2 regions of the Bacillus sp. FAU20 genome follow, and region 2 is predicted to be linked to the other one. Evidence: riboswitches for the same ligand, from Rfam matches in the RefSeq annotation. Region 2 holds a riboswitch; the other holds the start of a gene.
What was found. Region 2 has a riboswitch for magnesium ahead of AC0OM3_RS16685 (P-type ATPase actuator domain-containing protein). Riboswitches for the same ligand answer to the same signal wherever they lie in the genome.

Region 1: it holds a riboswitch for magnesium, as region 2 does, so the genes downstream of both, mgtA (magnesium-translocating P-type ATPase) here and AC0OM3_RS16685 (P-type ATPase actuator domain-containing protein) in region 2, are expected to answer to the same signal.

The regions. Positions count from the first base shown of each region.
Region 1 is NZ_JBVYHY010000003.1:502,897-507,335, reverse strand. It holds gene rnz (ribonuclease Z) at 336-1,259, opposite strand; gene AC0OM3_RS02955 (DUF3932 family protein) at 1,449-1,700, shown strand; gene AC0OM3_RS02950 (hypothetical protein) at 1,737-2,276, opposite strand; M-box (ykoK) riboswitch at 2,444-2,611, shown strand; gene mgtA (magnesium-translocating P-type ATPase) at 2,943-4,439, shown strand, end outside.
Region 2 is NZ_JBVYHY010000021.1:574,090-578,528, forward strand. It holds gene AC0OM3_RS16675 (FbpB family small basic protein) at 197-337, opposite strand; gene AC0OM3_RS16680 (5'-3' exonuclease) at 660-1,526, opposite strand; gene AC0OM3_RS16685 (P-type ATPase actuator domain-containing protein) at 1,659-2,384, opposite strand; M-box (ykoK) riboswitch at 2,720-2,885, opposite strand; gene AC0OM3_RS16690 (DUF350 domain-containing protein) at 3,097-3,483, opposite strand; gene AC0OM3_RS16695 (glutathionylspermidine synthase family protein) at 3,476-4,439, opposite strand, start outside.

The DNA of each region.
Region 1 (4,439 bases), on a different contig from region 2:
TCACTTGTTACGATAATGACTAAAATACATGTGACTTATCATAAATTATAATCTGCCCTCATTATAGCTTGTTTTTTATAAAACGCTTACTTTTGTTGAATTTTAAAAGTTCTGAATAAAAGTCCATTTCTGCTATTTGTATCACTTGTATGTCATCTGACTTATATAACAGTTTTTCTAAATAATCATTATTTCGTATTTTTATCCTATATATTCAAACCATCCTAATTTTCTGTATCATCCAAGTATAAGTATAAAATAATAACAGTTTTATTTTTAAATTTTTTTAAACATAAAAAAATGGTAACCCGCCGTTACCATTTTTTACGAAATTATCATTTTTCTACTGGGAATGATTTCAAATCTGTCGCTATTTCTGTATTAGAAAACAACTCTCTAGCCTCTTTCAATAATTCCTTATATGTATCTCCTTGATAGCGAGAACTAATGTGAGTTAATATTAGTCGCTTCGCATTTGCCTGAAGTGCAATGCTCGCAGCTTGCTTAGATGTAGAATGAAAATAATCATACGCTTGTTGCTCATCTTCTGCTGCGAAAGTCGCTTCATGGACAAGTACATCTGCATCTTGCGCAAGCTCCCTACTCGCTTCGCAATATCGCGTATCACCTAAGATAGTAATAATTCTTCCTTTTTGAGGTGGGCCGATAAACTCATTTCCATTTAATATCGTGCCATCCTCTAATTCAACTACTTCACCATCTTTTAAACGTTTAAAGATTGGACCTGGTTTCACACCCATCTCAAGCAACTTATCAACTAAAAGAGCACCTTGTATATCTTTCTCTACAATACGATATCCAAAGCATTCTATACCGTGTGACAATCTTTTCGTTTCTACATAAAATTCATTATCTTCAAATACGGTACCTTCTTCTGTTATCTCCACAACTTCAAGTGGATATTTCACATGTGTCGTACTTACCGATAATGCCACTTCAATAAATTGTTTAATTCCTTTCGGTCCATACACCGTTAAAGGCGTAGTTCCTCCTTGAAATGAACGGCTACCTAATAAACCAGGCAACCCAAAAATATGATCGCCATGTAAATGCGTAATAAATATTTTTTCAATGCGGCGCGGACGTACAGATGTATGTAATATTTGATGTTGCGTGGCCTCACCACAATCAAATAACCAAGTTTGTCCTCGTTCTTCTAACAATTGTAAAGCAATTGCTGAAACGTTCCTTCCTTTTGAAGGAACACCTGCACCAGTTCCTAAAAATACAAATTCCACTTTCTTTCCTCCAGCTCTAAATATACTCTATCTCTCATCTTACGGAATGTTATTTCAAATGGCAAATTGAATTTACATAACGAAACATCTAGACAACTATATAACACGAACGTTACACTTAAAAAATTTAGCTATCGTTCGTTTTTTGTGTTAAAATAATTATACTACATTTTAAGGGAGCGTTTTATTATGAAAGAAGTATTTCGTTTACAAACTGATTTTTCATCTTCATTTGATCGCTGGGTAAGTTCTTTCGTGTCTGATCACCCAGCACAATTAGAATGGACAACTTTAAAGGAATTAATCCATGAATATACAACATCACATACAAATGATACGTTACCAGCATATATTTCTTCAGCTTTAACATATTACGCCCAACGCGTTTCAACTACAAACAGTTCAGAGATTGTTATTTTTGAAAACCCTACAATCTCGTAATCTATAATAAAAAAAGCACTAGTTACAGTGCTTTTTTTATTTATACTTATTTAACAAATAATCATATTCCGTCCAAAAGTCGGTATACATACTTCGCTCAAACTCATTTGAAATTATCTTTTCACTTGATTTATTAAATAATTCTTTTGCTTGTAGTGCAAAAGAAACAATTTGTTTTCTATATTCATTTTCATTCAATTCTATATGAAGTCCTTCATAGTATATAGCCTTTTGATTAGTAGAAATAACTTTGACAAAGTCCTTTAAAATCACGTTTTCACCTATATGGTTTATAGTCCAATGAATTGAAATTGGGCATCCTAACATTAACATAGTGCCACATCCGTGCAAAATAAGCCCCTCTTCATTTTCAATATCACAAATATATTCTTTATCTAAAGTTCGTAACAAAGCTAAAGCTGATTCACTTATTCCCCATTCCTCATCCATACCTGTCCGCGTAATAATCGTTCCAGCCACATTTAAATATATTTCTCCGTGTGAACATAAATCTTCCTGCTCATTAAACAACCATTTTTGATTCTCAATATTTATAATAAAATTTTGTGGTCCCATTACAAATTCCCCTTTTATAAAAATATTTATTTTTCATATTATTTATAATCAATATCATACATTTCATCCCACATATCTATTATAAATCCGTTTAATATTTTAAAAACACAGATAAAAAAATATTGACACTACAATTTTACAGTGCTAACATTCAACATGTAATTGAATATGGTCTCTGTTAGGTGAGGCTCCTGTATAGAGAAACGCTGCTGCCCAAAAATGTCGAGAGACGCCAATGGGTCAACAGGAAAGGTCGGAATGAAGGCCTTTTTTAATGTAGCTGGTTTCAGTACCTATGCTATACAGTGCTAAAACTCAACGAGGGAGAGGTGCATGTATTTTGTCATACACAAAAACTGTTTTTATTTATGTCTACTAACAGTCTTTGTTGTGGACTCTTTTAACTGCGAATTCAGACCTTTACTCGTTTTGAGTAAAGGTCTTTTTACGTCTATATGCACCTTACTATGAAACAAACATAGCATATTCAGAAACTACTAAATTGTACGGAGGTGAGGAACAGTTGGCAATTGATGATTCGGCCCAGATACCCATACGTTTTACATTCATATTTCATCATGTAGGTAGGAAAGAAACTGTTCCTCACCATTTCAAATAGTTAGGTAACAGATTGTTTCCTCCTTCATGACAGAGGAGGAACTACCGATGTTTAATTTACAAAGACAAGAAACAAAGCATGCTTATGAGCAAGATAGCATGAAAACAAATAACGAATTATTAGTGGAGGTTGCAACACAAGATGTAAGCTCTGCGTTAAAACTTTTAGAAACAACACAAGATGGATTATCTAAACAAGAAGCGTCTCGTAGACTTTCTTTATATGGTCCGAACGAAATAGCTCATAATAAAATGGCACCGTGGTACATTCAATTTCTGTCGGCATTTAAAAATCCATTTATTTTCGTTTTATTAGCTCTTGGAGCACTCTCCTTTTTCACGGATGATATGCAAGGAACAATTGTCGTATCTGCAATGGTACTACTTAGTGCAACAATTCGGTTTTCCCAAGAATTTCGTTCTCAAAAAGCTGCCGTTAATTTAAAAGCTATGGTTCGAACAACTGCAAGCGTATTTAGAATAAATGGATTTGTACATGAAACAAAAAATGTAACGAATTTAAATCGAAATTACACAACAGAAATTCCAATTGAGGAACTTGTACCTGGCGATATCATTTCCCTTTCAGCCGGTGATATCGTTCCAGCTGATGTGCGTATTGTATCCGCTAAAGATTTATTTGTTAATCAATCTTCTTTAACAGGGGAAGCACTTCCTGTAGAAAAATACGAACACTGCTACCATACAGAAAATAAGCATATCTTACCGAAAAACATGAAAAAAAATTACAATCCACTCGATATGGAAAACCTTTGCTTCATGGGAACAAATATTGTAAGTGGTAGCGCAAAAGCTGTTGTCATCTCAACAAGTACCGATACGTATTTCGGCTCTTTAGCAAATAAGGTAATTGGAAAGCGTGTAGAAACAAGCTTTGATAAAGGTGTAAACAAAGTAAGCTGGCTCTTAATTACATTCATGCTTATTATGGCACCTATTGTCCTTCTCATTAATGGATTCACAAAAGGAGATTGGCAAGAAGCTTTCTTCTTCGCTATTGCCGTCGCTGTTGGCCTTACACCTGAAATGTTACCAATGATTGTAACTGCTAATTTAGCTAAAGGTGCCGTTAACATGTCTAAACAAAAAGTAATTGTAAAACAGCTAAATTCTATTCAAAACTTAGGTGCTATGAACATTCTTTGTACAGATAAAACCGGAACTTTAACAGAAGATAAAGTGGTCCTTGTTCGTCACTTAGATCCCAAGGGAAATGAATGCAATCGCGTCTTGCAATTTGCCTATTTAAATAGTTTCTATCAAACTGGATTGAAAAATTTAATAGATAAAGCTGTTATTAAGCATACAGAGGAAAACAATACATTTAATCCATCAGCTTTTCAAAAGCTAGATGAAATTCCATTCGATTTCGCCCGCCGGCGTATGTCAGTTATCGTAAAGGATATTTCAGGTGAACATACAATGGTTTGTAAAGGTGCCGTAGAAGAAATTTTATCAATTTGTAACTACACTGAAGTGGATGAAAAAATCGTTCCACTCACCGAGGAAATACGTTCAAATGTC
Region 2 (4,439 bases):
TAACATTTTTTGTAATATTATGAATAGCGAATCCTAAAAATTGGTATATACCAATTTCAACCTCGAAAAATGAGTAATATTGATAGAAAAACACTATAAAAATATCTTGCATATTTACAAAATTAAAGAGCTGAATAGCGTTTTTTCAATATAAAATAAAAAAGATAGCCTACATAGGCTATCTTTTTTATTTTATTTAATTACTGGCACCACTATATGCTACATGTCGTTTCTCAATTCTCTCTTCAATTTCTTTCATATTTTCTTTATTATTTAATAGTGATTGTTTATTTTCAATTAATAATTGTTTAAAAGATTTTCTCACTTTTTTTCTCATTTTCATTGTCCTCCTTGGGGGATGGTTTATATAAAAGATAAAGAATTATCTGTGTGTTCTTATAATAATTGATTGTTGTGAATTCTATTTGAACTTCATATGAAAATTCTATTTATTTTCTGACAACTTTGTGAACACGCAAAAAGAGACTATCTAAAACTATATTGAAATTAATTTACTTCATTATATTTTGTCGAAACATTTATATATTTAAAATTGAGTTCGACATAATTTTATTTACTATAATACTGTTTACAAAAACAAAAAGAAGGTGTTACCAAGTCAAAGTTCGACTTATGCAACATCCCTCTTTCCAAGCTATTTATAGCATATTTATTAATATTTCAGGTCTTCCCCAATTCATTTCTTCACAAACAAATCTAATTTTTTCTGCATCCATTGTGTGTAATCCTTCTTCTAGTGAACATGAAATTGGAACTTCACAGTGAATTTGGGCTAATTGTAACGAAATATTTAAGTTCTCTAAATCACTTTCAATCTTCGTACGCTGCGCTTTTGTTAATGATTCTACATTTTCTAGTACAGCGGATACTGTTCCGTGCTCTTGAATAAGCTTATACGCTGTTTTTTCACCGATACCTTTTACACCTGGATAATTATCACTTGTATCTCCCATGAAAGCTTTTGCATGGACGATTTGCCACGGCTCTACACCTTTTTCTTCCATGATTTTCTCCGGTGTGTAATATTCGTAATTTCCAATTCCTTTACGCAGAAGCATAACTGTAACGTTCTTATCAACAAGTTGAAGTAAATCTGTATCACCTGTTAAAATATAAACTTCAGCTTCATTGCAGTATTGTTTTGCAAGCGTACCGATACAATCATCCGCTTCGTAGCCTTTCATACCGATAACTGGAATGGATAATTTCGCAGTCATTTCTTGCACTAAATCGAATTGAGGAATTAATTCTTCTGGTGGCGCTGCACGATTTGCTTTATAATTCGAGAACGATTCTGTTCTAAATGTCGTACTTCCCATATCCCAGCATGTAACGATATGTGTTGGTTCGATCGCTTGCGTAGCTGTTAATAAGTGTTTCATATAACCATGAATTCCGTTGGTAGGGGTTCCATCTTGTCGTTTCATAAATTGTCCGTAGACACTTGTTGCGTAAAAAGCACGAAATAATAGTGCCATACCATCAACTAATAATACTTTTTTCATAATTCCTCTCCTATTAAAAAAATAATAACCTTACGTTATCACGTAAGGTTATATAAATAGATTACCATTCTACGTTTTTGCTCAACTTTGTCTATTATACATTGTTTTTGTATATTTAGCATCATTAACACATTAAGACGTTCTACTACAACAAGTATGCAATATGCCTGAATACGTATTTTTCCCAGTAGAAACAACGACAGCTTTTGCATTTCCACTAACGATATACGAACCTTTAAAACATACATTTTCAAGCTCAAGTGGATTATAATCTTTCATCCGTTTTAATGGAATAAATCGTTTACGTTCAAGGTGATAGCAGCTCTCAAACTTCTCTATATTCGCTTCGTTTCCCGTTAACACAGACTCATTCACTAATAAGTCATCTGCATAAATAATACGTACATCAGCTGGCACAGCATCTCCAGCCGAAAGAAAAATCATATCTCCAGGTACAAGTTCTCGCACTGGTATCTCCATCATTTTCAGTTCACTATTTAGCCCTGTACTACTAGAACATTCTACTCTAGATACAGTAATCGTTTCACGTTGTAATTCATCACACACACGTTGTTTTGAAAAACCTGGAATCATGCCACCAAGCTTCATCATGACTTCTGTAAGAAGTGCTCTTTTGGAAGTTAGTTCATTTCGGCCATATACTTGAATACGTTTTTGTGCCTCTTTCATTGATAGTCCGTCTCTTGTTGTTTTAAAATATGCAAATACAGATTTGACATCTCTTGTTGCAATTTCAATTAATAAATCTTTATTTTTTTGGAGCATTGTTTGTTCTTTTATTGATTTTTTACTTAGTTTATATGACGTGTTACCCACAGTTTTGTTTGCATATAACATATTATCGTCTCCTCCTTTACAACATAGGAAGAAACGCTTTGTTTCTCAATTTATCCACTTTACTGTGAAAGTGTCTCGCGCTTTATAAACGCTACATCGTGATAAATATAGAGGGAGGAACAAATCGTTTCCTGCCTACATCATATATTTTTGATTTGAAGTATATGGGTAACGGAACCGAGTCAGAATTTGACATGCTCCTCACCTCCTCGTTTAATTTTATAGTTTATACTATGAAATTACTCATAGCTTGGTAACAAAAAAGACCCCTACCCTTAAGAGAGTAGCGGCCATTACATACACAAATAAACGATTTCTAATATGATTAGAAATCTACGGACCTCTCCCTCACCGAGTTTTAGCACTGTATAGCATAGGTACATTACCAGCTACGTTAAGAAAAACCTTAATTCGATCATTCCTGTTGACCCATTGGCGTCTCTCGACATTTTTGGGCAGTAGCATTTCTCTATACAGGAGCCTCACCTAACAGAGACTTATTTTCATTACATTGAAAATGTTACTCTTATTTAAAATAGATGTCAACCGTAGCCTACAATTTTTTCAAAAGGTATGGCAAACTAACATATATAAAGTGAAACTTTAATCAGTGGGGGGGTGTTTATCCCCACTGTTTATTAGCCCTCACCAAGCGGGCTGTCCTGTAAATAGCGGGATAAAATAAAAAACTTTACGTTTAAACGTAAAGTTTTTAATAAGTTATACAACCAGCAATTACAATCCCAATTGAAAGCGATAAAAACATAAGAAAAAGACCGACTGCTTGATTATCTTCTTCGAGACTTTTGTTTATATTAAAGCGTGGTGTAAGCCACTCAGCTAAATAAAAGACAATAATTTGAGCCAAAATCCCAATTGCCCCCCACGAAATCATATCAAGAAGTGAAATTGAATTAGCTGCTGTCGAATATAAAACAATAGCTAACCCAAGTAATCGTCCTCCAAGCACATAGCTTACCGCCTTATTCCCTTGAGCCATTAACTTAAATTCCTTAACTTTCGTTGTCACTTCCATCAAGAACAGACCAATACATAAAAGTCCGAGTGTTACTGCTAAATATAATAAAAAATTAATCATTTTTCCTCCTCCTTTTTATACCTACCGGTAAATAGTACGATTCATTTCCTGTAATCTTTTCTCCCGCGCGAATACCGATACTACTCGCTTTTCCAGCAATTAAAAAAGAACCAAACACATACGACAGTTTCTCCATCCCTTTTTCTGTTTCCAAGAATACGACTGGAAGTTCTGTATACTTTTGAAATATTGGCAGTGACGTTTTATATGTTTGATGTGCATTTTGAAGCATAATATTTTCATCCTTATCGCGAATCGTAATTGTATCTCCTTCTCTACCAAATGAAGGTTTTTGAACGAAAGAACCTTTTCCTAAAAATAAATCTGGTTCTAAATATGTAGGTAACATATATTCTTTAATCCACTGTTGTTCCTCGTTTGTATAAAAGGCCTCTTCTTCTGCTAACCCCCAAATAAGACACTGAATTGATTTTGGCTGAAGTAAAAATGCTGACAAAGGATTTATTATAAAAAGCTTTCCGGCTTTTACAAGTTGCAGCAGTTCCACCCCTACCAAATCTCCTGTTTCAGAATCTTGATCCTCAATTAAATCTTCTATCGGATATGTTTGGCGATATAAAACGTCAATCTTCGCCCCATCTTTATCGATTAGAGCATCTTTTGTAATTCTAAGTTCTGACATTGGCACTACTTTATTTTCAACATGGCATAACTGACTCAAATACATAGTCGTATTCCAATCCTCAATATGTTCATGATGTGCTGTAAAAACAACATTTGGATTGTCTAATCCCTTTGTCGCTTCCATTACAGCTTTCGTAACACCAGAAGATAGTAATCGTTCTTGATCCGAGTTTGGATCATCATAACCTAGATTTTCACATACTTTCCCATTCATTTGAAAACATTCCACAATAAAAGTTGGTGTATCACTATTAAACTCAAGCATTTTGATTTGGTTATCCTCTGTTACAGCAAAATCAAATCGCGAAATT